DNA from 3 places in the Hymenobacter sp. UYCo722 genome. Region 1 is predicted to be linked to each of the others. Evidence: riboswitches for the same ligand, from Rfam matches in the RefSeq annotation. Region 1 holds a riboswitch; each other region holds the start of a gene.
What was found. Region 1 has a riboswitch for S-adenosylmethionine ahead of ABIB44_RS00220 (ATP-grasp domain-containing protein). Riboswitches for the same ligand answer to the same signal wherever they lie in the genome.
Positions count from the first base shown of each region.

Region 2: another riboswitch for S-adenosylmethionine. It lies ahead of metH (methionine synthase); the one in region 1 lies ahead of ABIB44_RS00220 (ATP-grasp domain-containing protein).
Region 3: another riboswitch for S-adenosylmethionine. It lies ahead of ABIB44_RS20440 (peroxiredoxin-like family protein); the one in region 1 lies ahead of ABIB44_RS00220 (ATP-grasp domain-containing protein).

Region 1 covers NZ_JBEPPC010000001.1:52,436-62,775, forward strand. The annotation lists gene ABIB44_RS00210 (TonB-dependent receptor plug domain-containing protein) at 1-1,398, shown strand, start outside; gene ABIB44_RS00215 (hypothetical protein) at 1,482-1,910, opposite strand; SAM riboswitch class I at 2,077-2,169, shown strand; gene ABIB44_RS00220 (ATP-grasp domain-containing protein) at 2,623-3,621, shown strand; gene ABIB44_RS00225 (LLM class flavin-dependent oxidoreductase) at 3,758-4,777, shown strand; gene ABIB44_RS00230 (amino acid permease) at 4,929-6,383, shown strand; gene ABIB44_RS00235 (hypothetical protein) at 6,506-6,970, opposite strand; gene ABIB44_RS00240 (hypothetical protein) at 7,227-7,373, shown strand; gene ABIB44_RS00245 (GAF domain-containing protein) at 7,677-8,399, shown strand; gene ABIB44_RS00250 (GNAT family N-acetyltransferase) at 8,606-9,136, shown strand; gene ABIB44_RS00255 (type IA DNA topoisomerase) at 9,398-10,340, shown strand, end outside.
Region 2 covers NZ_JBEPPC010000006.1:39,630-49,969, forward strand. The annotation lists gene ABIB44_RS14530 (S41 family peptidase) at 1-768, opposite strand, end outside; gene ABIB44_RS14535 (NTP transferase domain-containing protein) at 840-2,042, opposite strand; gene moaC (cyclic pyranopterin monophosphate synthase MoaC) at 2,051-2,542, opposite strand; gene ABIB44_RS14545 (SDR family oxidoreductase) at 2,788-3,855, shown strand; gene ABIB44_RS14550 (molybdopterin molybdotransferase MoeA) at 4,012-5,235, shown strand; SAM riboswitch class I at 5,351-5,459, shown strand; gene metH (methionine synthase) at 5,647-9,336, shown strand; gene metF (methylenetetrahydrofolate reductase [NAD(P)H]) at 9,435-10,340, shown strand, end outside.
Region 3 covers NZ_JBEPPC010000014.1:2,548-12,887, reverse strand. The annotation lists gene ABIB44_RS20445 (O-acetylhomoserine aminocarboxypropyltransferase/cysteine synthase family protein) at 1-1,214, opposite strand, end outside; gene ABIB44_RS20440 (peroxiredoxin-like family protein) at 1,265-1,930, opposite strand; SAM riboswitch class I at 2,299-2,414, opposite strand; gene ABIB44_RS20435 (LysM peptidoglycan-binding domain-containing protein) at 2,743-3,024, opposite strand; gene ABIB44_RS20430 (hypothetical protein) at 3,211-3,630, shown strand; gene ABIB44_RS20425 (erythromycin esterase family protein) at 3,791-6,337, shown strand; gene ABIB44_RS20420 (lysylphosphatidylglycerol synthase transmembrane domain-containing protein) at 6,372-7,469, opposite strand; gene ABIB44_RS20415 (TonB-dependent receptor domain-containing protein) at 7,611-10,340, opposite strand, start outside.

The DNA of each region.
Region 1 (10,340 bases):
TTCTACGGCCAGGATAAGGGCCTGCGCCTGGCCGGCGGCATCCTCAACAACACGGCCAGCGGCCAGCTGCTGAACCTGCCCGGCGGGGGGCGCAACGACTTCAAGCTGAATACCTACTCGCTCTCGGGCGCGTACCAAATCAGCCCCAAACTCAGCGCCGCCGCCCGCGCCAGCTTCGACCGGCGCGACTACAACGCCCAGAACTTCTACACCACCAACGCCGGCGACCGCGCCCGCGAAACCACTTCGCGCGACTGGTACCAAGGCCAATTACGCTACGACTGGAACACCCGCGCCCGCACCGAGTTGCAGCTGGTGGGCACGTCCAGCACCGACTATTATCTCTACACCCCCACCTCGGTCGCCAGCGACCACCTCATGCACTACCTCAACCTGCAGGGCCAGCACCAGCTGCGCCTCTCGGATAAGGTGCAATTGACCCTCGGTGGCCAGGCCGACCGCCGGAGCGTGCGTAGCAACGACCGTGGCAACCACGCCGTGTGGCACCAGGGCGCATTCGCCGTGGCCGGCCTCACGCCCCGCGCCGGCCTGAACCTGACCGCCGCCCTGCGCCTCGACCACGACCAGGCCTATGGTACCGAAGTGCTGCCCCAGCTCACGGCCAGCCAGCAGGTGGGCGACAAGCTGACGGTGCGCGCTGCCGTGGGCCGGGCCATTCGGGCGGCCAACTTTACCGAGCAGTACAATTCGGCCATCCGGCCCGGCACGGTGCCCAATGGCTTCAACGTAGGCAATCCGGGCCTAGAAGCCGAGCGCACCTGGAGCTACGAAGGTGGCCTCGACTACGTGCTCTGCCCGGCCCTGACGCTGCGCGGTACCTATTTCAACCGCTACGGCCGCAACCTGATTGACTACGTGGCCACGCCCGGCAGCACCGTGCAGGCCGGCACCGGCTTCACCAACCTGAACCCGGCCAGCACCTACCGCTTCGCCCAGAACCTGTTTGCCGTGAGCACGCAGGGCCTCGAATTCGAAGCTACTACGCGTGCGCAGTTAACCACCGGCCTGCGCCTCGACGGCAGCCTGGGCTACACCTACACCCACCTGAACGTGGACGGCAATATCACGTCGCAGTACTTGAGCAACGTGGCCCGGCAACTGGTGAGCGGCAACCTGAGCCTGGTGCATCGCCGCTTCACCGCCAGCCTGGGCGGGGTATATAAGCAGCGTGCCGGCCTGCCCCCGGTAGGTGACTTCACCCTCTCAACCGATTACGTGGTCATCAACGGCCGCCTCGACGTGGCCCTGCTGCCCGAGCGTCTGTGGGTGGTGGGCCAGGCCCAGAACCTGTTCAATGCCCACTATTCGGACCTGCTGGGCGCTCAGATGCCCGGCCGCTGGCTAATGGCCGGCGTGCGCCTGGCTCTGCGGCGGTAGGACATTCAGACTGCCAGAACGCCCTAACACAGGAACGTCATGCTGAGCTATGCTCGGCATGACGTTCTTTTTTTTGGCTGCTGCTAACCAATTGCCGCCTTCAGCCATTTCTTGGCTTCTTTTAGCGTGCGGTGCTGGGAAGTTGCGATTTCGTAGTTGTTGGCTTCAGCCACGTTGTGGGTATAGTTCTGCACTGAAATCTGGCCGAACACCGTTTCGGGTACTACGAAGCTGACGTGGTGAATGCCGGCGCGCTGGGCGCGAATGTTCCAGTCGGTGCGCATCCATTCCTGGTCGGTGGGTTTCACGGCCTGTACCTGGCGGGTATCGGCGAGCCAGCCCAGGGGCTTGGTGCGGGCGGCTTCGGTTTCGTAGAGTTCCAGGCCGCGGTTCATCAGGAAGCGGAACTGCTCGCTGTTGGCAAAGCCACTCCAGGAGATGATAAAACAGGGCACCTCGGGGGCAAAAAGCAGGCTGCCGTAAGGCTCGGCGTGTACAACGGTATCAGACATGAATAAGTGGTATTCGGACAATTGCTGCAAGGCGAAAAGTACGCACCAGCCAAACGCCTCCTCCATACGCGGGCCAGGGTGGTGAAGTTGCTCGGAGAAGTTGGTGTGGCGGGAGTGGAAATTGCGGACTACCTTTGTGCCATCAATTCTTTCTCCTGAAGGATTGTTTTTATACAGAGGCGCTGAGAGACAGGCTCAACGAAGCGCCGGCAACCATCCGCAATTGCGGGCAAGGTGCCAATTCCTGCACATATAAAAACAAGTTGCCGTGGAAACTGCCAACAACTCCCCCTTGCAATCACTCACCCTCGTTACCCGGCCCGCTGCGATGCGGGTGGCCGGGCTGGGCTGTTGTTGCTGTTGTTGTCTGGCTTAGCCTTCCCCGAGTCGATGTTCGCGGGTAGGTAGGCAGGAAAGGCCGATGGCTTTCGCACGTCCGGCTTCGCATGCCTGCTGGTGGCGTTCGTAAGTTCTTTTTCAGGGTATAGCTCGGTTGCGGCACGGCGTGTTTTCGCCCGTTGGAGTCCACTTTGCTAGCACTGTGCCTGGCCTGCGCCTCCGGTGTTTACCCTGAATTTCGGACTGCTGAATTCGCCCGAGAACTGCTAGCTCAATCCCTCATTTTTTTGGTTTTTCATGCTTTGGCGAGCGCTGCTATTTGGCGAATGCCAAAGGCGCATCCTGCTACTAACTCAATTAACTTTTCTGTTTTATGTCACTCCCTCAAAAGCCCATTGGCATTTATTTCGAGCACCCCGAATGGTTCAAGCCGCTGTTTGCGGAGCTGGAGCGCCGGGGCCTGCCCTACGAAAAAATTGATGCCGCGCATCACCTCTTCAACCCCGCCGAGAAGGAGAGCGGCTACAGTCTGGTCGTGAACCGCATGAGTTCTTCGGCTTACCTGCGGGGCCACGGGCAGGGTATTTTCCACACGGCCGGCTACGCCACGCACCTCGAGCGCATCGGCACGCGCATCATCAACGGCTCGGCGGCCACGGCCATTGAAACCAACAAGGCCCGGCAGCTTTCGCTATTCGAGTCGCTGGGGCTGAAGTACCCAAAGTCGCTGGTGATAAACCATGCCTCGCGGGCCGTGGATGCGGCCCGGCAGCTACGCTTTCCCATCGTGGTGAAGGTGAACATCGGGGGCAGCGGCGCGGGCATTATCCGCTTCGACACCCTGGAAGGCCTGCAGGCGGCCGTCGAGAACAACCAGATTGACCTCGGCATCGACCAAACCGCGCTGGTGCAGGAATACGTGACACCTCGCGGCGGCAATATCCATCGGGTGGAGATGCTGGACGGCAAGTTTCTCTACGCCATGAAGGTGTTCACGACCGGCGAGAGCTTCAACCTGTGCCCGGCCGAAATCTGCCAGATTCCGGAGGAGCAGTCGGCCGAATTCTGCCTGACGGAAGCCCCCAAGAAAGGCATTCAGGTGGAAGCCTTCACGCCGCCGGCCGAGGTAATTGCGGCCGTGGAGCGCATTGTGGCCGCCGCCAAAATTAACGTGGGCGGCATCGAATACCTCATCGACGACCGCACCGGCGACGTGCTCTATTACGACATCAACGCCCTGTCCAACTTCGTGGCCGACGCCGTGAACGTAGTCGGTTTCGACCCTTACGCGCGTTTTGTTGACTACCTCGAAACGCAGCTGCCGGCCGTGTCGGCAGCGGCTCCCGTAGCCGCTGAATTGGCCACGGCATAAACCATCTCACTAACAAATGAACGTCATGCTGAGCTTGTCGAAGCATCTCTACCGCTTCGTTATGGCAGCATTGATTACTACTGCGGTAGAGATGCTTCGGCTAGCTCAGCATGACGTTCTGTTAATTAAAAAAGCCATGAAATTTGGATATTGGATGCCCGTATTTGGGGGCTGGCTGCGCAACGTGGAAGACGAGCACATGCCCACCGACTGGAGCTACGTGAAGAAACTGGCGCAGCGCAGCGAAGCCCTGGGCTACGACCTCACGCTGATTGCGGAACTGTACCTGAACGACATCAAGGGCACCGAAGCGGCGTCGCTGGAGGCCTGGAGCACGGCCGCTGCTTTGGCTGCCGTGACGGAGCAGCTGGAAATTATGGTGGCCGTGCGGCCCACGTTTCACAACCCCGCGCTGCTGGCCAAGCAGGCCGCCAACATTGATTTGATTGCCCCCGGGCGCTTGTCGCTGAACGTGGTGTCGAGCTGGTGGAAGGATGAGGCCACCAAGTACGGCCTGCACTTCGAGCAGCACGACGACCGGTACGCCCGCACCCGCGAGTGGCTCGACGTGGTGACCAACGTGTGGAAGCAGGACCATTTCAGCTACGATGGCAAGTACTACCAGGTGGCCGACAATGTGCTGCAGCCCAAGCCCGCCAAAGCCCCGTTCCTGTACGCGGGCGGCGAGTCGGAAGCGGCCAAAGACCTGATTTCGACCCAGTGCGACGGCTACGTGATGCACGGCGACTCGCCGGCGCAAATTGGGGCCCGCATTGCCGACATGCGCCGCCGCCGCGAGCAGAAAGGCCTGCCCCCGATGAAGTTTGGCGTGGCCGGCTACACAATTGTGCGCGACAACGAGCAGGACGTTAAAAAGGAGCTGGACCGTATTACCAATGTGAAAGCCTCGTCGGCCGGCTATGGCAACTACCAGCAGTGGCTGGCCGGCACGCAGCTCGAGCAGCAGGTGTCGCTGCAGGACTACTCGGTGTCAAACCGGGGCCTGCGCACCGGCCTCACCGGCACCCCGGCGCAGCTGCAGGACCGGATTGGTGAGTTCGAGAACGTGGGCGTTGATTTTTTCCTGCTGCAGGCCAGTCCGCAGCTGGAGGAAATGGAGCGCTTTTCGGAAGCCGTTATTCAGGTGCTGGCGTAGGTGCACGTCTTTCAGTAACCGTCATGCTGAGCGCAGCCGAAGCATCTCTACCGCAATAGTAAATGAATTACTTACGTGGTAGAGATGCTTCGGCTACGCTCAGCATGACGTTCTTTTTTGTTTGCACCACTGGTGCGTCCTCAACATTTTCATGCTTAAAAAATCATTAGAGCTGCTTCGAGCGGAAGCAGCTGAAACCGGGGCCAATACCCTCAAACGCAGCCTGAATGGCGTGAGCCTGATTGCCATCGGTATCGGGGTTATTATTGGAGCGGGTCTTTTTTCGCTCACCGGCATCGCGGCGGCGAACAACGCGGGGCCGGCGGTTACGCTTTCGTTCATTGTGGCGGCCGTGGGCTGCGCTTTCTCGGCGCTGTGCTACGCCGAGTTTGCGGCGCTGGTACCCGTGTCGGGTTCGGCCTACACCTATTCGTATGCCACGATGGGCGAATTGTTCGCCTGGATTATTGGCTGGGATTTGGTGCTTGAGTACTCGGTGGGGGCGGCTACGGTGGCCATCAGCTGGTCGCAGTACCTCATCAAATTCCTCAGTAAGTACGGGCTGCACATTCCGGCGCGGCTGGTGATGTCGCCGTTCGAGTCGGCCACGCTGGCCGATGGCAGCACCGTGAGCGGCTATGTAAACGTGCCGGCCATGCTCATCGTGCTGGCCATTACGGCCATCGTTACGCGGGGTACCAAGGGCTCGGCCTGGTTCAATGCGCTGGTGGTGGCCCTGAAGGTGGCCGTGGTGCTGGTGTTCATCGCGCTGGGCTGGAAGTACATCGACCCGGCCAATTACCAGCCCTACATCCCGGCCAATACCGGTAAGTTTGGCGAGTTCGGCCTGAGCGGAATTCTGCGCGGAGCGGGCGTCATTTTCTTCGTCTTCATCGGTTTCGATATCGTGGCCACCATGGCGCAGGAAACCAAGAATCCGCAGCGCAACATGCCCATTGGCATCCTGGGCTCGCTGGCGGTGTGCACGGTGCTGTTCGTGCTGTTCGGCCATGTACTCACCGGCCTGGCCAACTACACCGAGTTCAAGAACAGCGCCGCCCCGGTGGCCATTGCCATTGAGAAAACGCCCTACGCCTGGCTGTCGTCGGCCGTGATTATGGCCATTCTCATCGGCTACACGTCGGTTATTCTGGTCGATTTGCTGGGGCAGTCGCGGGTGTTTTTCTCCATGTCGAAGGATGGGCTGCTGCCGCCGGTATTCTCCCGGCTGCACCCGAAGTTCAATACGCCGTCGCAGTCCACGCTGCTGCTGGGGTGCTTTATCGCGCTGTTTGCGGGCTTCGTGCCCATTGCGGTCGTGGGCGAGATGACGAGCATCGGTACGCTGCTGGCCTTCGTGATGGTGTGCCTGGGCGTGATGATTATGCGCAAAACCAACCCCGATGCGCCGCGCTCGTTCCGCACGCCGTGGGTGCCGGTGGTGCCTATTCTGGGCATTGTGGTGTGCGTGGTGATGATGGCCTCGCTGCCCTGGGAAACGTGGCTGCGCCTCATCGTGTGGCTGGCCATCGGCATGGTTATCTACTTCGGCTACGGCAAAAAGCACAGCAAGCTGCGCCTGGCTTCAGAGAATAGTCAAGAGTGAGAAGGGCCATACAAGTCCGTTATGCCGAGCGCCGCCGAGGCATCTTGCGTGCTGTAGTAAACTCAGTCGATTGAATTACTGCCACACGCGAGAGGCCTCGGCGGCGCTCGGCCTGGCGTTCTTTAGTGCGTAGTGAGCCCGTTGGCGTCCAGCTCGTCGTCATCCCGCACCCGGCCGAGGTCGCCTTCGAGGTCAAGCTCGCCTGCTCCGATGGCGGTGGCCGGGGTGAGGGGGCGCTGCTTGTACACGTCGATGGCCCCGTTGCGGTCCAGGAGTTCGCGGGCACTTTCGGCTTCGGCGGGGGTGGTGGTGGCTACTGTCACCACAGCGTGGTCGGGACCCGTAGCAGAAATGTGGGCCTCGGCATCGTCGAGCGGCTTGCCGCTAAAAATATCCTTGAAAAACCGTGCGAGGCCGTCCTGAAAGGAGTCTTCGGGGGTTTCGGTGCCGGGCAGGTGCTGGGCCCGCAGGGTTTCGCGGGTGGCCAGCTGCACGGCGGACTCGGCAAAGCCGGCCGCCCGTAGCTGCGCGGTAGCAAACTCGGCTTCGGAAGGACTGGTGAATAAGCCGACAACGGTGCGGACCATAACAAGGGGAGGGAAGGTGTCCCGATTCTACGGCTGCTCTGGCCGGCGGTTGTGCTGGGGCCACTTGGGGCATTGCCGAATTAGCTTTTCCTTTTGCCCACCCAGCTATCAACCCCAGCTACCGCATGGCCCACCCCAATAAGCTGCCTGGTTCGAGAATTTCTTCCTCAACACGCGCCTCAACCGCGCCTAGTTTGCCGATATTGCCGCGTCTATTCTGCAGGCATTGTAAGCGGGCAGCACCCCTTTCAAAGCCGTGGCCGAACCCCTCGACCCGGCCCTGAGTGGCCACCGCGCCACCCACGTCGGCCAGCTCTCGGGTACGGCCCGGGGCGGCTTCCCCTGCTGGCGCGCGTCTGCGCCGCGCTGCCAGTTGGCTTCGAGCCTGAAGCTCAGGGAATGAGTACACTGCACCCCCCATGCACAAGCCAAGCAACGGGCACGCTCCCCAACCAGCAATGCGCAGCAGGGGCGCGCCAACCGGATGGCTGTGGGTTTATTGAAATGAAAGGGCTGGAACAGCAAGCCAAGGGCATATCAATGCCTCAGATAAACCGAAGCTGGCTGGCTGCGCGCCGGAATTCCATAGGGCTTAATTAATGCCTTATTGTCTTTTCCCGTCCTCCCTAACTTACCTTTACCCTTCCCCGCCGCGCCAAACTATTGAATAGCCAGTATAGTTGTGCGCTCAGCTTTCCCAAATTTTATGGCCCTGAATCTGTATCCCGACCTCATCCCATCCTACGAGCACGAGCGGATGGCAGCTTTGCAGCCTTACCAGGTGCTGGGCACCCCGGGCCAGGGCGTGTTCAATGAATTCGTGAGCGTGGTGGCCACACTTTTCGACGTGCCCATTGCCCTCGTGAGCCTGGTGCGGGCCGACGACGTGGTGTTCATCGGCAACACGGGCCTGCCCGAAGCCGCCGTCGTGCCCCGCGAAGACAGTATGTGCTCGGTGGCAATACTACACGACGGCCCCACTGTGTTTGATAACATTCCGTCCCAGCCCTGCACCCTCGTCAGCCCCTACATAGCCCAGCAGCAGCACCTGGGTTTCTACGCCGGCCAGGCCCTGCGCGCGCCCGACGGCCAGCCCCTGGGCAGCCTCTGCGTTATCGACCGCAAGCCCCGCCAGCTCAGCCCGGCCGAGGGCCAGCTGCTCACCCAGCTCGGCCTTGTGGCGCAGGATATGCTTACCCTGCAAGCAGTTGCCGCTTCCGACGCGGCCTTCGACCCCGCTCTGCGCGCGCGGCTCGATGGGCTGGTGCAGCAGTCGCTCACCCGCCTGCACACTCTGGCCGAGCTCCGCACCCACGATGTGGACTCCGACGCGACTGATGCCGCCCGCTACACCGCCGCCCGCCTCGACGAGGCCAGCTACCTGGCCCAGTCGTTGCACCGCGAGCTGCTGCGGGTACTGGAGAAGTAGCCTGCGCTTTCGCTCGTGCACGAGCGCAGCGAGTTTAGTCGTTAGCCGGGGTTAAAAGATTGGTGCAGAAGGTAAATGAGTAGCTGTCAAAAATGGCAGTCACCCGATAATAATGGTTCGTTGGTTCGAACGTCAAATTTGGGGTTGTACCCTGCTTACTTTTAGCGCCTGCCTACTCCACGGCAGGTAACTGATAGAACAGGGCCATGGTGAAGCTCGCGCCTTTGCAACCGGAACACGTTGCGCACTTTTACACGTGGGTCCGCGACCCCGAAGTCATCGCGTATTCGCTCTCGGCTTTCCAACGCCTGAAGACCACGGAGCAGATTGACCAGTGGTTTGCGGCCACCTTACAGCAGGCCAACACCCTGAACTTGGGTATCTATTTGGAGGAAACCAACGCCTTAATTGGCTATGCCGGCCTCTCGGGCATTTCCGTAACCAATCAATCGGGCGAATACTTCATCTTTATCGGTGAGAAAGCCTGGTGGGGGCAGGGCGTGGGTACGGCCGTCACGAAGCAAATCGTGCACCTCGCCTTCACCAGCCACCATCTCAATCGGGTTATGCTCACGGTTTCCGAATCAAACACGGGCGGGTTGAAAGCGTATGCGAAAGCGGGCTTTGTTGTGGAAGGGCGTCTACGACAGGCTGCATTTCGGCAAGGCGTGTTTCACGACAAAATCGTGATGGCCGTGTTAAAGGCAGAATGGCAGCCGCAAGGCGTAGCGGTTTAGTAGCCCGCAGCGAGTAAAACTGTTGAACAGCCGATGCCCCCCGTTCCCAGCCGCTGGCACCGCCTCACGGCCCCCGTCCCGGCCCGCTGCGAAGGTGCTTACTTGAGTATCAGGGTGCCCCGGCCGAAGTGTACCGCAACTAGTAGCCCGCCGCAAAGACTGCTTGCTACTAGTCGCGCAAACGACCTTTTTACAGCGTATTTTTGTTGATTCCGCACGCCGTGAACCCCTCGGCGCAGTCCCCAAATCAACCGAGAATCCGTGATAGTTTGCATCGCCGAAAAGCCCAGCGTCGCCCGTGAAATCGCCAACGTGCTGGGGGCCACCCGCCGCATGGACGGCTACATGGAAGGCAACGGCTACCAGGTAACCTGGACCTTCGGCCACTTCTGCCAGCTGAAGGAGCCCGACGACTACCAGCCCGAGTGGAAGCGTTGGAGCCTGCATAACCTGCCCATGATTCCGGAGCAGTTCGGCATCAAGCTCATGCGGCGCGACGACGGCGTGGTGCGGCAGTTCAACACCATCAAAAAGCTGGTTGATGAGGCCACCGAGGTCATCAACTGCGGCGATGCCGGGCAGGAAGGAGAGGTGATTCAGCGCTGGGTGCTGCAGGAGGCCAAGTGCCGCAAGCCCGTGAAGCGGCTCTGGATTTCGTCGCTGACGGAAGAAGCTATTCGCCAGGGCTTTGCCAACCTGCGCGAGGCCAAGGAGTTCGACTCGCTGTACCAGGCCGGCAAAAGCCGCGCCGTGGGCGACTGGCTGCTTGGCCTGAACGCCACGCGCCTCTTCACCCTCAAATACACCACCTACCAGGATAAGCAGCTGCTGAGCATTGGCCGCGTGCAAACGCCTACGCTGGCCCTGTTGGTCGAGCGCTGGCACGAAATCCAGAACTTCCGCTCCGAGCCGTACTGGGTGCTGAAGACCGAATACCGGGGCACCCTCTTCAGCCACATGGCCGCTCCCGACAAGGCCAAAGACGCCGACGCCGCGCCCGACACGAAGTCGCGCCTGCGCGCCCTGGGCTATTTCGTGACCGAGGAAGAAGCCCGCGAAGCCCTGGAAGCCGTGCGCCCCGCCCCGCTGCGCGTGACCGATGTGGAGATTAAGAAAGGCCGCGAATCTCCGCCGCGCCTCTTCGATTTGACTTCGCTGCAGGTGCAATGCAACAACCAGCTCAGTCTCTCGGCCGAGGACACGC
Region 2 (10,340 bases), on a different contig from region 1:
GGGCAGGATGCGCAGCATCTCCGCATCCAGGTTGTAGTCGCCGCGGGCCACGGCCGGATGGTAATACTTCACGAAGCCCCAGACCCGGCCCAGCACGGCGAGGTTATCGATTTGCGGTTTGGTGAGGTTGTCGAGCGTGATGCCGGAGCCGTGGCGGAAAGCGGTATCCTGCTCGGCCTTGTAGTGTTTCACGATTTTGGGCGGGGCCTGGACCAGCGGCTGACCATCCACGGTCAGGCTCAGCTGGTCGAGCCACAGGGTGCCGAGGGCGGGCAGCAGTCCGCCCAGCATAATCGTCTGGGCCTCATCGCTCAGCGGCAATTCAATGGTGAAGCGCTGCCAGTCGAAGGAGCCGTGCAGGTTCTCTTTCTGCATGTTGTTGAAGGCCAGCGTACCGCCGTCGCCATCGACGCGCAACCAGAGGCCGGCAAAGCCCTCGCGCACGTTCTCGGCCTTGAGGTAGCCGGTCAGCTTCAGGGTTTTGCCCCGGAAGCCGACCGGCATTTGCAGCCGCGCCACACCGAAACTGGCGGCATCGTGCACCGCCGTTTCCGACTGAATGCGCACGGCGTAGCGCCCCTCGTGCCGCACCACCGAATCGGTCGCCACGCGGTAGCTTTTATCGGTGGGCAGCACCCAGCCCGCTGGCAGCCGGGTTTTGGGGTCGAGCTGCTCAAAACTCAGGTTCGGCGCGGGCGGAATAGTTTGAGCAAGCGTAGTGGTCTGCGCGGCCAGCAGCAGCACCAGGGAGAGGAAAGGAAGCTTCATGCCACGAAGATGAATGACACGGGCATAAAGTTGCTCGCCTTCCCTTATATATTCTGAGCTTATTGTTCTGGCTACCGACGCGGCTCCAGCTCCCGCGTGGCGGCGGCCCGCTCCTCCGGCGTGTTCACGTTGCGCAGCTCGTCGGGCGCGGGGGGGCTCAGCAATTCGATATCGGAGTTGATGAGCGCCTTACGGGGGCAGGAGTAGCCCAGGCTCAGAAACCGCAGCAGCTGCCCGTAGCCGCGCGGCTCCCAGATACTGACCAGCGGCTCCGGAAACGCATCCCACGGGCTGCGGAACGAGGTGGCCAGGCGGGCCGGCTGGCGGTTGCTCACCAGGTATTCCAGCGTGTCGCGGGTGAGGAAGGGCAGGTCGCAGGCCAGCACCAGCCACGCCGCGTTGGGGTCGGCCTGGAAGGCCGACAGGATGCCCCCCAGCGGGCCCAGGTTCAGGAAAGTATCGGGCAGGGCGATGAGGCCGGCGGGCAGCTCGCTCGCCTGGTCGGGCCGCACGGACACGCGCACGCCGGGGCAGAACTCGGCCAGCAGCGCGGCCGTGTGTTGGCGCTGGTCGAGGCCGTGGTAGTGGAGCGCACCCTTGTCGGTTTGCATGCGCTCGCTGCGGCCGCCGGCCAGCACGAGGCCGCGCAGCACCGGCACCGCCAGCAGGTACCACTGCCGAATAAAGGCCGCAATTTTGGCGGTATCGGCCAGCGGCAGCACGGGCGGCAGCGGGGCGGCGCTGAGGTGCGCCAGCAGCACGGCGGGCAGCTCGGTCTGGCCCTCCGCCAGCAGAATCAGGCGCACGTCGGTGAGGCGGTCGAGCTTCTTATCCAGCGGCTTGCGCGGGTCGACGATGACGACCTGCTGGCGGGCGCGGAAGTGGTTACCATTCACCAGCACCACGCTTTCGTGGGCCAGCAGCTCGGGCTGCGAGAACTTATCCAGCGCCCGCGTAATATTGAGCTGGCGGTAGGTGATTTTATCAACCAGCTCCGCAGAGAGGCCGTTTTCGGCCACGTAGGGCACGGGTTTAGCAGGCGCAGCTGTTGCTTCTTCAGCAGCGGCAGAATCGCCGGCGGCGTGGTCGGCATCGACGTAAGCTACGCGCAGCGCCGGGGCCAGCAACGGCAACAGCCGGGCCACCAGGGTTTGGATATCGCCGCAGGGCGCGCCGAGAATGGCCAGCTCATGGCGGCCGAATTCGCCTATATCGGGACGGGCCAGGGCGGCGTGCTTGGTGCGTTTTACGCTTGAGGTTGCGCTACTTTCCATGATAAAAGTTACGAATTTTCGCTGCGATGAAAGTCCTTTTTGCCGCCGGTTTTCTCGATAAGCTGCACGCCCTCGATGGAAATATCGTGCGAAAACGCCTTGCACATGTCGTAAATGGTGAGGGCGGCCACGGTGGCCCCGGTCAGGGCTTCCATCTCCACGCCGGTGCGGCTGGTGACCACGGCGGTGCACACCACGCGCAGGGCGTCGGAACCGTCGGGCTCGATGGTGATGCGGCAGTCATCGAGGCCCAGCGGGTGGCAGAGGGGAATAAGGTCGGCGGTTTTTTTGGCCCCCATAATGCCCGCCAGGATGGCCGTGTGGATAACCGGGCCCTTGTGCGAGGGCATCTCGCCGGCTTGCACGCGGCCCAGCAACTCCTCGCCCAGCACCACGCGGCAGTGGGCGCGGGCCACGCGGCGGGTGGGGGTTTTGGCCCCCACATCCACCATCGTGGGCTGGTTGGCGGCGTTGACGTGGGTAAAATTCTTGGTCAGCATAGGTCGTAGCGACGCATATTTGCGTCTAATCGTTAGCGGGGCGGGTGCAAAATAACCTCACCGTATCCAACCTCCGGCTGCGGCAGAATTGTTAATAGCTAACTCGGCGGCCAATTGTTTCGCCGCAAACTATTGCGCCAAGCAGCCGTTTTGTACCCAGCGCCGGGCCAAAACGCCCCCGGCTGCCTTGGCGACATCTGCCGCGCCAGCCCCTTCGGGCTGCGCCATTCCCCTCCAATTTCATCATGTTCAATACCGCATTAGTAGTTGGTGCCAGCGGCATCATCGGCAGCAACCTGGCCCAAGAGCTGCTGGCTCAGCAATGGCCCACTTATGGCCTGGCCCGTCGGCCCAGTACCGCCATCGCCGGCCTGCAGCCCGTGGCCGCCGATTTAATGGACGTCGCCAGCTTGGAAAAGGCGCTGGCTGCTATTGCCCCCACGCACGTCTTCATCACCAGCTGGATGCGCAATGACACCGAGGCCGAGAACATCCGCGTGAACAGCGCCATGGTGCGCAATCTGCTGGCCGTCCTCGGCCCGAAGCACTCAGTGCAGCACGTAGCCCTGGTGACCGGCTTGAAGCATTATCTGGGGCCATTTGAGGCCTACGTGAGTGGTGGGGTGCCGCCCCCCACCCCGTTGCGTGAGTCGCAGCCCCGGCTGCCGCTCGACAATTTTTATTACGCCCAGGAAGACGAAGTATACGCCGCAGCCAAGCGCGATGGCTTCACCTGGAGCATCCACCGGCCGCACACCATTATAGGCAAAGCCGTGGGCAACCTCATGAACCTGGGCACCACGCTGGCCGTGTACGCCAGCATCTGCAAGCAAACCGGCCGCCCCTTTTGCTGGCCCGGCTCGCAGGCGCAGTGGGACGGCTTGTCGGACGTGACCGATGCCCGAGTCATCGCCAAACAACTGGTGTGGGCCGCCACCACCGAAACCGCCCGCAACGAAGCCTACAACGTGGTGAACGGCGATATTTTCCGCTGGAGCCAGCTGTGGGGCCGTCTGGCCGAATGGTTCGGCATTGAGCCCGTCGGCTTCGATGGCACCATTCATCCGCTCGAAGCAGAAATGGCCGGCGATGCGGACCTATGGCGTGACATCGCCACAAAAAATGACCTTACCGAGGCCGACCTGAGCCGCTTGGCATCGCCCTGGCACACCGATTTAGACCTGGGTCGGCCCATTGAAGTGATGACGGATATGGCCAATAGCCGCAAGCGGGGCTTCACGGTGTATCAAAGTACGGAGGATTCCTTTTTTGACTTGTTTGCCCAGCTGCGCGAAGACCGGCTGATTCCGTAGGCGCTGCAGAAAGGCACCCAGCCCGTCATGCTGAGCGCAGCCGAAACATCTCTACCGCACAAGTAATCAATTTAGTATTGCGGCAGAGATGCTTCGACTGCGCTCAGCATGACGTTTTACTTATCCCCACAAGCCATCTAATACTCCTTTCTTTCCATGATTTCCCCCGCCGAAGCCACTGCCCGCGTGCTGGCCACCGCCCGCCCCCTGCCGTCCGAAACCCTGGCCCTGCCCCACGCCGCTGGCCGCATCCTGGCCGAAACGCTCACGGCCGACCGCGACTTTCCGCCCTTCAACCGGGTGGCGATGGACGGCATCGCGGTGGCCTTTGCCGCCTGGGCCGGCGGCCAGTCGGAATTTGAAATCGCGCACACCCAGTACGCCGGCGAACCAACTCGTGCGCTGCCCAGCCCGCAGCAGGCCGTGGAGGTGATGACCGGCGCGGTGCTGCCCGTGGGAGCTGATGCGGTGGTTCGCTACGAAGACATCCTGCTGCACGACAACCGCGCCACCATCCAGATTCCGCCGCCCGGCGCGCCCGGCGTCAACGTTCACCAGCAGGCTGCCGACCGCCACGCCGGCGATACCCTGCTGCGCCCCGGCACCCGCCTCGGCCCCGCTGAGCTGGCCGTGGCCGCCACCGTGGGCGCGGCCGAACTGGCCGTGACCCGCGCCCCGCGCCTGGCCGTGGTGAGCACCGGCGACGAGCTGGTGGGATTATCGGCCACCCCCCTGGCGCACCAGATTCGACGTTCCAACGTGTATGCCCTGCAGGCGCTGTTTGCGCAGGCGGGGGCCGAGGTTTCGCTGTTCCACCTCTCCGACAACGTGGAAGAGTTGCGCGTGGGCCTCACCAATATTCTGGCCGCCGGCTTCGATGTCATGGTGCTGAGCGGGGCCGTGAGCAAGGGCCGCGCCGACCACCTGCCCGGCCTGCTGCGCGAGCTACACGTCGAGGAAATATTCCACGAAGTGCAGCAGCGACCCGGCAAGCCCATGTGGTTTGGGGCGCGGGCCGGCGGGCCGGTGGTTTTCGGGCTGCCCGGCAATCCGGTGTCCACGTTCCTCACGGCTTGCCGCTACGTGCGGCCCTGGCTGCGCGCCGTGCAGCAGCCCACCGAAGCCGGCGAAACGGCCGCGGTGCCCGAAGCGCCGATGCCGGCCATGCTCACCGTCGACATCAACTTTAAGCCCCAGCTAACGCACTTTGTACCCGTGCGCCTGACCGTGGACGCGGAGGGCCGCCGCCTGGCCACGCCGCTACGGGTGGGCGGTTCCGGCGATTTGGCCGGGCTGCTGGGGGCCACCGCGTTTCTGGAGCTGCCCCCGGAGCCAACCGTGTTCGCGGCGGGCAGCGTGTGGCTGGCGTGGACATTGTAGCGCTTTCGGCTAATAGAACGTTGTGCTTCATCTGGCGTCCGCGCAGTCGAAGCATGATGCTCGATGGATTCTCGGATTACCCAAGATTGTGCTTCCGTCGTATCTTCGCATCACGCTGCTATCCAGAAAGACCGAGGGACCGGGCCCGATGACGTCTTGGCAACCTACCACGAGTAGGTGCCAACTCCCGTTTCACCGCGTTTTTTGGTGAAAGAAGATGACAGCCGGAACCGGACGCTCGCGCCCGGGTTTCTTTCTGGATACGCGCCTGTACGCTGCTATTCGACCCCGAAAGAAATGTCCGTTTCCGCCCCTACCCTTCCCCAGATTTCTCCGGCACGCGAAGATTTGGCCTCGCGCCACCTGCTTCCCGAGCTCCTACGCCAGCGCCTGCTGATTCTCGACGGCGCGATGGGCACCATGATTCAGCGCCACCCGCTCACGGAGGAGGATTTTCGGGGCACCCGCTTCGCCGACCACCCCAAGCCCCTGCGCGGCAACAACGACCTGCTGAGCCTGACCCGGCCCGACATCATCAAGGGCATCCACGCCGAATATTTTGCCGCCGGGGCCGACATGGTGGAAACCAACACCTTTTCGGGCACCACCATCGCGCAGGCCGACTACGGCCTGGAGCACGTCGTGTACGAGCTGAACTACGAGTCGGCGCGCCTGGCCCGCGAGGCGGCCGACGAGTACACCACGCCCGAGCAGCCGCGCTTCGTGGCCGGGGCCGTCGGCCCCACCAACCGCACCGCCTCGCTCTCGCCCGATGTCAACCGGCCCGGCTATCGCGCCGTGACCTTCGATGAGCTCGCTACGGCTTACTTAGAGCAGGTGCGCGGCCTCGTGGATGGCGGCGTGGACACGCTCCTCATCGAAACCATTTTCGATACCCTGAACGCCAAAGCGGCCCTCTACGCCGTGCAGAAGTTCTTCGATGAAGGGGGCCGCGAAGTGCCCGTCATGATTTCGGGTACGATTACCGACGCTTCCGGCCGCACCCTCAGTGGCCAGACGGTGGAGGCATTCTGGAACAGCATCCGCCACCTGCCGCTGCTAAGCGTGGGCCTGAACTGCGCCCTCGGGGCCGACCAGCTCCGCCAGTACGTGCAGGAACTGAGCCGGATTTCCGACGTGCACATTTCGGCCTACCCCAACGCCGGCCTGCCCAACGCCTTTGGCGGCTACGACGAGTCGGCCCAGGAATTTGCCGCGCTGGTGGAAGAATACCTCAAGGAAGGCATCGTGACCGTGGTGGGCGGCTGCTGCGGCACCACGCCCCAGCACATTGCGGAGCTGAGCAAGCTGGCGAAGCAGTACAAGCCGCGAGCGTTGAAACAGTTAAAAGTGAAGAGTGAAGCGTTAGAATCCGGAGAAAAGCCAGTGATGGATTTTAACGCTTCGCTTTTAACTTCTAACTCAAACGCCACGCGTTTGTCCGGCCTCGAACCCTTCAACATCACCCCTGATAGCCTCTTCGTGAACGTGGGTGAGCGCTGCAACGTGACCGGCTCGCGCGCCTTCGCCCGCCTCATCCGCACCGGCGCGTATGAGGAAGCCCTCGCCGTGGCCCGCCTGCAGGTGGAGGAAGGGGCCCAAGTCATCGACATCAACATGGACGAGGGCATGCTCGATTCGGAGCAGGTGATGACGACGTTCCTGCACCTCATCGCCTCGGAGCCTGACATTGCCCGGGTGCCCGTCATGATTGACTCCTCGAAGTGGAGCGTGCTCGAAGCCGGCCTGAAATGCGTGCAGGGCAAGCCCATCGTGAACTCGATTTCACTGAAGGAGGGCGAAGACGTTTTCCGTGAGCGGGCCCATACGGTGCGCCAGTACGGGGCCGCCGTGGTGGTGATGGCCTTCGACGAAAACGGCCAGGCCGACTCGCTGGAACGCCGCAAGGAAATCTGCCAGCGCAGCTATGACATCCTGACCAAGGAAGTGGGCATGGACCCGTCCGACATCATTTTTGACCCCAACATCCTGACCGTGGGCACGGGCATGGACGAGCACCGCAACTACGCCATCGACTTCATCGAAGCCGTGCGTTGGATTAAAGGGCACCTGCCCGGCGCGCTCACCAGCGGCGGCATTTCGAACATCAGCTTTTCCTTCCGCGGCAACGACTTGGTGCGCGAGGCCATGCACACGGCCTTTCTCTACCACGCCATCCGGGCGGGGCTAAATATGGGCATTGTGAACCCCGGCCAGCTTGGCGTGTACGATGAGATTCCGAAGGACCTGCTCGAGCTCTGCGAAGACGTGCTCCTGAACCGCCGCGCCGACGCCACCGAGCGCCTCGTGGAATTTGCCGACACGGTGAAGCAGAAGGACAAGGCCGAAGTAGTGGCCGATGCCTGGCGCAGCCTGCCCGTGTGGGAGCGCCTGCAACACGCGCTGGTGAAGGGCATTACCGAATTTATCGACGAGGACACCGAGGAAGTACGGCAGCAGGTCGGGCGGCCGCTCGAAGTCATCGAAGGCCCGCTGATGGCTGGCATGAACGTAGTGGGCGACCTGTTCGGGGCTGGCAAAATGTTCCTGCCGCAGGTAGTGAAATCGGCCCGCGTGATGAAAAAGGCCGTGGCGTACCTGGAACCCTACCTACTGGCCGACAAGCAGGGCTCGGAGCGCCAGACGGCCGGCAAAATCCTGATGGCCACGGTGAAAGGCGACGTGCACGACATCGGCAAGAACATCGTGGGCGTGGTGCTGGCCTGCAACAACTTCGACATCGTGGACCTCGGCGTGATGGTGCCGCTCGAAAAGATTTTGGACGAAGCCCAGCGCCAGCAGGTCGACGTGATTGGCCTCTCCGGCCTCATCACCCCCTCGCTCGATGAGATGGTGTACGTGGCCCAGGCCATGGAAAAGCGCGGCCTGAAAATCCCCCTGCTCATTGGCGGGGCCACCACGTCGCGCCTGCACACGGCCGTGAAAATCGCGCCCTCCTACAGCGGGCCGGTGGTGCACGTCAACGATGCTTCGCGCTCGGTGGGCGTGGCGGCAGGCCTGCTCGGCTCGGGTGAGCGCGCCTACGCCCAGACCGTGGCCGACGACTACAACGCCCTGCGTGCCGACTACGCCAGCCGCCAGCGCGACAAGAACTACCTCACCATCGAAGCCGCCCGCGCCAACGGCGTGAAATCGGACTGGGATACGGTGAGTATTACCAAACCCACCTTCCTCGGCACCAAGGTGCTCGAAGATTACGACCTCGCCGAGCTGGCCCGCTACATCGACTGGACGCCCTTTTTCCACACCTGGGAGCTGAAGGGCCGCTACCCGCGCATCCTGGACGATGCCACGCTGGGCGAAGCCGCCACCAAGCTGTTCGAGGATGCGCAGGCCATGCTCACCAAAATCATTGATGGGAAGCTGCTCACGGCCCGCGCCGTGCTGGGTTTCTGGCCGGCCAACACGCAGGGGTACGACACCATCGAAATCTACGCCGACGACTCGCGTGAAACCGTAACTACCGAGTTTTTCACGCTGCGCCAGCAGGGCGAGAAGGGCCCCGGCATTCCCAATGTCGCCTTCTCCGATTTCCTGGCCCCCAAGGAATCCGGCCGCGCCGACTACCTGGGCGGCTTCGCCGTGACGGCCGGTATCGGCATCGAAAAGCTGATTGAGCAGTACGATGCCGACCACGACGACTACTCCAGCATCATGGTGAAGGCCTTGGCCGACCGCCTGGCCGAAGCCTTCGCCGAGCGCCTGCACGAGCGGGTACGGCGCGAATTCTGGGCCTATGCGCCCGATGAGCACCTCACCGGCGACGACCTCATTCAGGAGAAATACCGCGGCGTGCGCCCCGCCCCCGGCTACCCCGGCTGCCCCGACCATACCGAAAAAATAACCCTCTTCCAGCTGCTCGATGCCGAGAGCCAGACCGGCATTATCCTCACCGAAAACCTGGCCATGTACCCGGCCTCCTCGGTGAGCGGCATGTACTATGCCCACCCGGACTCGCGCTACTTTGGGCTAGGCCGGATTGGGGTTGACCAGGTAGCAGACATCGCCCAGCGGAAGCACATGCCGCTGCCCGAGTTGGAGCGCTGGCTGATGCCGAATTTGAACTACGAACCAAAATAATTGGCTGTTAGCCTTTAGCTGCTAGCTATTAGCTCGTGCCCTTAAAATACTTACTGCCAAGAGCTAATAGCTAGCAGCTAAAAGCTAACAGCTTAAACATGAAAGTTACCGACCACCTCGCCCAAGCCAACGGCAAAACCCTCTTCTCCTTCGAGGTACTGCCGCCCAAAAAGGGCGAAAATATCCACACGCTGTTCTCGAACATCGAGCCGCTGATGGAGTTCAAGCCGCCCTTCATCGACGTGACCTACCACCGGGAGGAATACGTGTACCGCCACCACCCCAACGGCCTGCTGGAAAAGAAAACCGTGCGCCGCCGGCCCGGCACGGTGGGCATTTGCGCGGCCATCAAAAACCGCTTCGACGTCGACACTGTGCCCCACCTCATCTGCGGCGGCTTCACGAAGGAGGAGACGGAGAACGCGCTGATTGACCTGCATTTCCTGGGCATCGACTCCATCCTGGCCCTGCGCGGCGACCCCATCAAATCGGAAGGCCATTTCAAACCCGAGCCCGACGGCCATGCCTACGCCTGCGACCTCATCGGCCAGGTGGCCAACCTGAACAAGGGCGAGTACCTGGATGAGGAGCAGGACGATACGTGGGCTACCAACTTCTGCATCGGTACGGCGGGCTACCCCGAGAAGCACTTTGAGGCCTCAAACTATGCCTCCGACCTCCGCTTCCTGAAGCACAAAGTTGACCGGGGGGCCGAGTACATCGTGACCCAGATGTTCTTCGACAACGAAGAGTTTTTTAAGTTCGAGAAAAAGTGCCGCGACGCGGGTATCACCGTGCCCATCATTCCGGGTCTGAAGCCGCTGACCACCAAAAGCCAGCTCACCATGCTGCCCAGAACCTTTTACCTCAACCTGCCCGAGCCGCTGGTAGAAGCCATCAGCCAGTGCCGCGACAATGAGGCGGCCCGCGCCATCGGCATCGAGTGGTGCCTCAACCAGAGCCGCGAGCTGATGGCCCACGGCGTACCTTGCCTGCACTACTAC
Region 3 (10,340 bases), on a different contig from region 1:
ACGCCGGCGGCCAGCTGCTCGGCTTCGCTCATCTGCTGGTGGGTGGTGGCCGAGGGCTGAATGATGAGCGTCTTGGCATCGCCCACGTTGGCCAGGTGGCTGATGAGCTTCAGGTTATCAATGAATTGCGTGGCCGTCTCCTTGGTGCCCTTCACCCGGAACGAGAGCACGCCGCCGTAGCCGCGCTTCAGGTATTTGCTGGCAATGGCGTGGTAGGGGCTGCTGGCCAGGCCGGGGTAGTTCACGCTTTCCACCTGCGGGTGCTGCTCCAGCCAGTTGGCTACTTTCAGGGCGTTTTCCACGGTGCGGTCCACGCGCAGGCTCAGGGTTTCGAGGCCGATGAGCAGCTGCCAGGAGTTGAACGGGCTGATGGCCGGGCCAAAGTCGCGCAGCCCTTCCACCCGCGCCCGGATGATGAAGGCGATGTTGCCAAACGTACTGCCCTTGCCGAACACGTCGTTGAAAACCAGGCCGTGGTAGCCGTCGCTCGGCTCCGTAAACTGCGGAAACTTGCCGTTGCCGAAGTCGTAGGTGCCGCCATCCACAATCACGCCGCCCACGCTGGTACCGTGCCCGCCAATCCATTTCGTGGCCGACTCCACCACGATGTTCGCGCCGTGCTCCAGGGGACGGAACAGGTAGCCGCCCGCGCCGAAGGTATTGTCCACAATCAGCGGCAGGTCGTGCTTTTTGGCAATGGCCGCGATGGCCTCAAAATCGGGAATACTGAAGCTCGGGTTGCCGATGGTTTCGAGGTAAATTGCCTTGGTCTTCTCGTCGATGTACTGCTCGAACGAAGCCGGGTTGTCGCCATCGGCAAAGCGCGCCTCAATGCCCAGGCGCTTAAAGGCCACTTTGAACTGGTTGTAGGTGCCGCCATACAGGTAGGCCGTGCTCACGAAGTTGTCGCCGGCCTGCAGAATGTTGTTCAGGGCAATGAACTGGGCCGCCTGGCCCGAGCCGGTGGCCAGCGCCGCCACGCCGCCTTCCAGGGCCGCCACGCGCTGCTCGAACACGTCGGTAGTCGGGTTCATCAGGCGGGTGTAGATGTTACCAAACTCTTTCAGGGCAAACAAGTTGGCCCCGTGTTCGGCGCTCTTAAATACGTAGCTGGTGGTTTGGAACAGCGGCACGGCGCGGGCCCCGGTGGTGGGGTCGGGCTGCTGGCCGGCGTGGAGTTGGAGGGTTTCGAAGTGCTGGGGCTGAACGGACATGAGGTTGCGGTTTTAAGCGTGAAGCGGTTTTTTTTGGATATGAATCTGGACTAAAGCTTGGCCAATGCCTCGAGCAACACGGCCGGGTCGGGGCGCTGCTTGAAGTTGGCTTCGGTGGCGGCCCAGGCAATGGTGCCGTCCTGCGCGATAACGAACGTGCCCGTGAGCGGCAGCTCGCCGCTGTCGTCGCCGTTGAAGGTGGCCAGGTCGATGCCCACGCCGTGCAGCGTGTGGTACACGGCGTCGCCCACTTGGTAGGCCAGCCCGAACTGCTTGGCCACCGTGTTGCCCAGGTCGCTGAGCACCGGAAACTGCAGTTCCTTTTCTTCGGCCGTGAGATTGGTCAGGTCCGGCGTTTGGGGCGAAACCGCTACCAGAGTAGCATTAAAGCCCTTAAACTGGGCCAGCGCCTGATTGTAGGCCCGCAGCTGCACGTTGCAGTAGGGGCACCAGTTGCCGCGATAAAACACCAGCACCACCGGTCCGGCCGCCAACAGCGCCGCCAGTGCAACCGGCTGGCCCAAAGCATCGGGCAACGTAAAATCGGGGACTTTGTGGCCGGCCCGAAGGCTGTGCTGGGCCAGGCCGGTGGCATGCACGGCGGCAATACCGGCATCAATGGTGTGGCTGGCCGTGGCGGGCAGCACGCTAGCTAAGTGTTGGGCCGTAGCGGCCAGTTCGTGCTGAATGGAAGCGGGAGCAGTGTACTTGGACATACGAAGTCAGGAAGAATATCTGGTTGAGGGAGAGATACTTCTTCGGGAGCAAGGGCCCGCTTGGGGCGACAGTCCGGCGCGGCGCTTAGCCGGCGCATGGCCGTGCTCAGCGCATTCGAGGTACCCGCGTGGCCACAACGGGCACCAGGCGCAACGGCATTCCCACGAAGAAGAAAGAGGAGGTTGTTAAGCCGAAATCAGGCTAGCAACAACACGGGCGACAACAGCACATTCGCATTCGCGCCGGGCGCGGTGCCACATTCCGGCCGCCATCGGCCGAAACGAAGAAACCCGAACCTTCGGCGCGCAAGGCGGCCGAAGCAGTCGGGGGAAAAAAAGCAGCATTCGAAGAATTTTCCATGGCACTCGAATCATCTGTCCCAGCGCGGCCGAAGCTGCGGGTGGGTAGGAATTGGCACCTTTCGTTGGTCGAAGGTTGCCAGTGGGTCACGGAGCCTATTCTCTCGCCACTTCTGTATAAAACTTGAAAACTGCCCACCGTTAGCGGGGAGTACCTGTCTGGTAACGGCAAAGGTAGAACAGGATATTTGGAATGGGCAAGCGTTGGAGCAAAAATATTTTTAGCTGGGTCAAAAGGAAGTTCCCAGCACGTCATGCTGAGCTTGCCGAAGCATCTCTACCGCTTCGTTTTTTAGCTATTATCATTGATTACTAATACAGTAGAGATGCTTCGGCTGCGCTCAGCATGACGTTCTTTCTATTGCTACCCATTTATCACCGACCCCGCCAAACGCAAAAAAGCCACCCTGAAACAGAGTGGCTTTTCTCACCTTTTTTCTGCAAAAAAGTACCTAGAGACTAGGTAGGGTCAACACCTGGCCGACTTCAATCAAGTCAGGGTTGGTTCCGATGACCGCCTTATTGGCGTCGTATATCTGGTGCCACTTAGCGGCGTCGCCGTAGTGGTGCTTGGCTATTTTCGAGAGGGAATCTCCACTGACAACAGTGTACGTATCCCCAGAAGTTTCCGGTTTTGCGTTGCCGAAAAAATCGGTGCCGCCGGCCGCCGGCTTAGCAGCGGGCTCTACGGGTTTTTGGTCGCCTTTGTCGCTGATGAAATCGAAGAGTCCCATGGGGTTTATTAAATTAAGTGGTGCGAATGATTTCACCGGGAACCTCACGGTTGGGCCGGCCGGGTTGCTATACGCACTTGGTGCGGCGGGGTTTCGCGGCCAACTCTTTTGCCCCGGTATCGTAAGCCGACGAGTTCGCCGTGCGCGGGCTACCACTTCATTCTTTCACCATTACTCGTTGTGCTCATGAAACTCCAGTCCCTTTTTTCGCTTCGTTATTTTGCCAGCCTACTGGTGCTCGTGTCGCTATTTGCTGCTTCGTGCAGCAACGACAAAGGCAAAGTAGAAGGCGTGAACATGCTGTACGGCACCGACAGCAAGGTGTGGAAAACCGCTAAAGAAACCGATACTTCCGGCGACAAAGTGAAGCAAACTGATGCCCAGAAACAGGAGGAGCTGCGCATTTTTGCCAACGGCACCTACAACATGACCGGTGCTTCGGGAGCTGTGAACGGCAAATACACGTTCGACCAGGCCGGCAAAACCATCACGATGACGCCTGATGGCTCGACTACCAGCAACACCTTCGCCGTGGAAACCCTCACCGACGATAAGCTGACGCTGAAGTCGGCCGACGGCGCGGCCCTGATGCTGGAAAAAGAGTAAGCTTCCAAACCCAACTGCCCGGAAGGCCCCGAACCACGCTGGTTCGGGGCCTTTTTTCTTTTTCAGCAGTCGCGGCCATCCTATTTCGCTTGTCCATCAGCGAGCTAACTTGCTGCCCATTCCGGCCGCGCCGCGCGGTTCTTCCACTTTTCTCTGCTGAATGTTTTCTGATTTGAAAACGGCCTTCGCCCTACTCGCGGCGGCCCTACTCGCTCCGGCGGCCTACGCCCAAGCCCCCACTCCCCTGCCCGTTCACGTCGTGCGCAGCATCAATCCAGTCGATACTGACTTTCGGGACCTGGAATTTCTGAAAACCGAAATTGGCCCGGCCCGGGTGGTGATGCTGGGCGAGCCCAGCCACGGCGAAGGCAATGTATTCGAGGCCAAAATCCGGCTCCTGCGCTACCTGCACGAGCGGCTGGGCTTTACGACGGTGGCGTTTGAGAGCGGGTTCTACGATTTGCACAAGGCCCAGCAGGCACTGGAAGCCGGGCGGCCAGCGCAGGAAGCTATTGGTAACAGCGTATTCCCGGTCTGGACCAGCACGCAGGAATTTCAGGCCGTGCTACCGCTTATCGGCAAAGGCGGGCTGCGTGTAGCCGGCTTCGACCCGCAGCTGATGAGTGAAGGCTACAGCGGTGATATGGTGGACGACCTAGAAGCGTTTCTGGCCCCGCAGAAAGCGGCGGGCCTGCTCAATTATGAATACCTCGAAGAAGTCATTGGCTTTATGGGCGAGCAATTTGCTTTTCTGCCCACCACCAAGCTGACCGATTTTGAGAAGGAAATGGCCAAAACAACTCACCTGGTGGACAAAGCCGCCGCCAGCCCCGACGCCAGGCGGCGCACCGAGGCCGCTTTCTGGCAGCAAAACCTGCGCAGCCTACTGGCCCAGGCCCGCGACTACGCCGCCCACGACGCCAATGCCAAGCTGGAAGAGCAGTTCATCGCCACCGACAGCAACCCGCGCGATGCCCAGATGGCCGACAACTTGCTGTGGTACGTGCGGGCTCATCCGCAGGAGAAAGTGGTGTGCTGGGCGGCCCTGCCCCACCTGGCCAACCGCACCGACCACTTCGAAAATGCCGAAATTCAGGCCTATCGCCCCATGGGCCGCGCCGTGAAGAACGGCCTCGGGCCGGACCAAGTGTACATTCTGGGCACGCTGAGCGGCAGCGGTACCCACGGTTTCCCGGCTATGGGGTATAAGCCGGTGCCCGCGCCAGTGGCCGGCTCGCTCGAGGCCGCGTTGCTGGCCCAACCGGGGGACTACGCCTTTGTGAGTCTGAAGCATGACGCGCCCGGCCAGCGCCTGACTACCTATGCTTTCGACTATCAGCCCTTGGCCGGCCCGTGGAGCGAGGCGGTGGATGGATTCCTGTTTCTGCGCAGCGTGAACCCGTCGCACGGTGCAACGGCCGTGGTGGCGGCCTTGCCAATGACCCCGCCCGATAGTGCGGCGGCCCGCTCCGGACCCACCGCCCTGAATCCGGCCGGCCGGCCGCGCCAGGTGCGGGCGGCTACTGGCACCGCGACCTTACGCGGGGTGGTGCTGGACCAGAAAACGGGCCAGCCGGTGCCATACGCTTCGGTTTCGGTGCCCGCTCAGGGCGTGGGCACGGTGGCCGATGGGCGGGGCCGCTTTGCCTTGCGGGCAGCGGGTGGCGAAGTCCAGGTGAGCAGCGTGGGCTACGCGACGGCTAGCGTAGCCGCCACCGCCGCACCCCTGACGGTGCGGCTGGCCCCGGCCGCCTACGAGCTAGCGGGCGTGCAGGTGCGCGGCGAAAGCCTGGACCCGCGCAAAATAATGAAGAAAGTGTTGGCTGCCCTGCCCAAAAACTACGAGCAAGCCGACTACGTGGCTGAAGTGTACACCCACCGCCGCCTCAGCAATTTCGACACGCTGCGCTACGAGGCGGAGTACGTGAGTCAGGTAGTGGAGCCAGCCGGCTACCGCAATTTCACCGGGGGCTTCCTGGGCCTGGGGCCGCGCGAAAAACACCGGATACGGGAAGTACGGGTGTTGACCAAGCCCAAAACCCCGCTCGGCTGGTTTGACCTGAGCGCCGGCGGGCAGGGCTTTTATACGGCCGCGGCCGACCCGGTGCGCACGATGCCGCTATTCAAAGCCAGCACCTGGCGCAAATTCACGCTACACTTGGACAGCGTGCAGCAGCAGGGCGACGAAACCGTGTACGTGCTGAGCTTCGTGGCCCGGCGCGCCAATCACCGTAGTACGGGCACTTACCTCACGGGCCGGCTGTCGGGACGCTTCTACGTGCAGCAGCGCGACTATGCCGTGCGGCGCTACCAGGCCCTGTGGGAGCACGATACGCTGACGATGAATGCCATAGCCCGGCAGCACGCCGGCCGCCACGACCGCATTGCACCGCATTACAACACCATTTATGCCGACGACCGTACCGACCATTTTGTGGAGTACGAGCGCGGCACCAACGGGCGCTACTACGTGGCGCACAGCGTGGCCCAGGCCGTGAGCGCCGGACGGGTGCTGGGCAAAGCGCCGCATCATCACCAGATATTGTGCGAGGAATACTTCACGCCCCAGCCCGCCACCACGCCACCCCTGCCGCCCGACCCCAAACTGGACCCGCGCCTGGCCGACGGCGAAATCTACCAACTCTACAAAGCCATCCCGCACCCCGAATTCTGGCAAACCTACCAGCGCCCCACGGCGGGAAAATGAGGCAGGAAGGGGGTTAAAAGCAAGGAGTTAAAATCTAACTGGTTTTCAACTTCTCACTCTTAACTCCCTTCGCGAACACCCGCGCCACCCAGCGCGGCAGGAAAACAGTGCCCAGCACCAGGTACAGGTAGTACGTGACTACCCGATACAGCAGCACCATGAAGCTGGTGAGCGTGGCCGTGCCGATGAACTTGCCGAAGAACGTGGGGAACGCGCCTTCCACGATGCCCGCGCCGCCCGGCGTGATGGCCAGCAGCAGCAGCACTTTGTAGGTGAGGTTGCGGGCGAAGATGAACAGGAAGGTATCCGTATCCATTGGCACGAAGGCCGCGATAAGGCAGCCGATGACGAGGTAGCGGGCCGTCCAGACGAAGAAGGTGCTGGCCGCCGCCCGCCACCAGTAAATAGCTGGGTTACCGCGCAGCTGCTCCGAAGCCCGGGCCATTTCCTGGCCGTGGAGGTAGGCTTTGCGCCGCCAACGCTTCAGCACCAGCATCGAAAACAGGCGCACCAGCACCCGCCGCACCGAGCGCGGATTAATGAAAATAGCGTACAGCATGAGCCCCGCATAGGCCGTAACGGCCACGTAGCTCACCAGAAACATGATGCGCAGCGTGGTGATAAAGCCGCTGTGCAGGGCTTCGTGCGGATATAATCCCGCTCCGGCAATAAGCACCACCAGCGGCACCATGATGACGTAGTACAGGTTATCCATCAGGGCCGTTACCATCACGTAGGCCATCGATTTGCCCAACGTGATGCCTTCCTTGTGCAGAATGAACGAGGCTACCGCGGTGCCGCCCACCGCCGAAGGCAGCACGCAGGAGGCAAACTCCCAAATCATAATCACATCGAGGCTTTGGCGGTAGTTGAGCTCGCGCTCGGCAATGTGCCGGATGCGGTAGATGTAGCCGAAATCGCGGGCCAGCAGCACCCCCAGCGTAACGAGCAGCCACGCGTACCGGGCGTGGGCCAACGGGGCCAAATCGCCGGGCTTGTAGCTGCGCCAGAACATGAACCCCACCACGCCTAGCCCAATAACGATGGGCAGAATAAGCCGCGAAGGCTGCAGGCGCTGCAAAAAATGCGCGTCATCGTCGTCGGGCAGGGAAATGAGGGGCTTATCGGTCATCGAAGCAAATGAAGCGGCCGGGCAAAAGTAGGGCATCGCCGGGCGGGGCTTAGTTAAAAAAGCGTGAAGACGACAAAAGCAAACGTCATGCTACGACGGGCGCAGCATGACGTTTCCACTTGCAATTAGTAACCGGACTAGCTAGGGCCGGCCGCCGGGGCTGCCGGCGGGCACGGTGCCGTTGGGCGTGCTGGTGCCCGGCGACGGCGCGCTGGCCGGCGCATTGATGAGGCTCGGCATGGGCGCTACCGGCGGGCGGCGCGTGGTATCGGCGGGCTGGGCCGTGGCGGGGCGCAGGCCGGGATAGCCGCCGGGGCGTTGGCCGGGCTGGGGCCGCGCGGTGCTGTCGGTGGCCGGTTGGCCGCCAGGGTTGCTAGGGGCCGTAGCCGGGCGCTGCTGGCCGGGGTAGCCGCCGGAGGGGGCACCGGCCGGCGCACCAGTAGCACCCGCTGGCCGGGCACCGCCCTGGCCAGCGGGGCGGCCACCGCCGCCACCAGACGGGGCCCCGCCGCCGCCGCCGCTCGCATCAACTCCGCCGCCGCCTTCGCCTTCACTTTTCAGGTCGTCGTTGTTCACGCTCTTGCCGCGACGCGAAGGGCCGGCCGTTAGCTTGCCGACCCGGTAGCTGAAGCTGACGCGGAAGCCCAGCGAGTGCAGCTCGTTGCGGCTGGCCTGGTCGATGAGCGGCGACACTACGTTGTTGCGAATGGTAATGCTGGGCGTAAAGAAATTATCCAACCCAAAGCCCAGGCTGCCGCGCTTCTCGGCAAAGTCGCGCTTGATGCCCATCGTATAGAAGTAGAAGGCGCTCTGGTTGCCCTGCAGCTGCACCTGGTTGCCCCGGAAGTAGGCGAAGGCCTGAACGCCCCACACCGGGGTAAAGTTGTAGGAGCCCCCGAGGCGGCCGCTGAACACAAAGCCCTGGTTGGAAGCATTAAAATTGCGGTCGGGCACGTTGTTGGTGAGCGTGGCGTAGTAAAAGTCGGTGCCCGCGTTCAGGTTCAGCTTGGCACCGTTGAGGTTGGCGTTGATGCTGCCGCCATAGGCGTTCTGCTGGCCGATGTTGGCGTAGCTGGTCGACACTGTGTCGGCACCGCGCACCGAGCGCAGGGCCTCAATCGAACCCGTCGTGTTGCGGATAAACGTGCTGAGGCCCAGGTTTACGCGCTTCACCAGCATGTTGTAGCCCAGTTCGTAGTTGTTGGTGTATTCGGGCGATAGGTAGGGGTTGCCCTGGCTCACATTCTTGGGGTTCTGCGCGTTCACGTTGGGGTTCAGGAACTGCAGCGAGGGGCGCTGAATGCGGCGGTTGTAGGCCAGCTTGACCAGGTTACCGTTCGATAGCTTACGCGAGAAGTTCACGCTGGGCACCAGCACGCCGTAGTTCGGGATGTTGGCTGCTTCCGATTTGGCAAAGTTGGCGTCGATGGTGGTATACTCGTAGCGCAGGCCGGGCTTCAGGGTAAAGCCTTTGGGCAGGCCCAGGGTGTAGGCGGCGTAGGCAGCCGTCACGTTCTGGCGGTAGGTAAACACGTTGCTGGCCGAGAGCAGGCCCACGGCCGGCAGCACTTCGCCGTTGGTGCCATACGAAACGGTCGCGTAGTCCGAATTGACCAGACGCAGAATATTCTTGGCCCCGACTTCCAGAATCTGGGTTTTGCTGATGGGGTTTTGATAGTCCAGCTGCACCGTGTATTCTTCGTTGTAGCTGGGGTTGTCGTTGACGATGCGCGCCGGGCTGCGCGGGTCACTCGACTGATAAATGGTGTTGGTGAAGCTGTTGGTGCGGTCGTTGCGGCTGAACAAGGTCAGCAGGCTGATTTCGTGCTGTGGCTTCTCGAAGCTGTGCGTGTAGTTCAGGCTGGCATCCAAGGTGCCCGATAGGTCTTTGGAATAGGTGTCGCGCAGGTCGGTGCTGTAAGGCGAGCCCGTGGCCGTAGTGCCGGCGTAGCTGGTGCGCAGCAACCCGTTCTGGTAGTTGTTGCCACTGCGCGTGCCGTATGACACCGAAGCCTGCAAGGAATTAAACTTATTGATGTCGTAGTCCCAGCCCAGCGAGTAGCGCCCAAAAATACCCTGTTGGCGCGAGTCGGCGCGTTGCAGGGTGGTAGTAGCCGCGCCGGTACCCAAGCTACGGGTCACCTGCGTATTGGTGAACTCGCCCGGCGTATTGTACTGCCCCCGCCCGAAACCGCTCAGCGAAAAGCCCATCTTGCCGGTGCGCAGGCCGCCCTGCAGGCCCAGGTTGCTACTGCGCAGGCCCGCGCTGATGTTCACACCCAGCGTGGCACCACGCAGGGTATTGGTTTTGGTGATGATGTTGATAATACCGCCCGAGCCTTCGGCATCGTACTTGGCCGAGGGCGAGGTAATCACCTCCACGGTCTTAATCTGGTCGGCCGGAATCTGCTTCAGCGCGTCGGCAATGCTGCCGGCTGCAATGGTCGAAGGCTTGTTGTTGATGAGCACCTTGATGCTGGAGCTGCCGCGCAGGCTCACGTTGCCGTCCAAGTCCACGCTCAGCATGGGAACGCGCTTGAGCACGTCGGTCGCATCACCGCCCCGGGTGGTCTGGTCATTTTCGGCGTTGTACACCGTGCGGTCCACCCGCTCCTCAATGATGGCCTTTTGGCCCGTCACCACTACTTCGCCCAGCTTCTGGGCCGAAGAAGCCATGCCAATAGTCCCCAACGCCGTCGTCTCACCGGCCACAACGGTCACACCCGGGCGGCTGACGTTTGTGTAGCCCAAAAAGCTGACCTGCACCGTATAGGTACCAGCCGGGATGCCGGCCAGCACGAACTTCCCGTCGTCGTCGGCCACGCCCCCATTCACGGGGTTGTTAGCCGCATCGAGCACGGCCACTGAGGC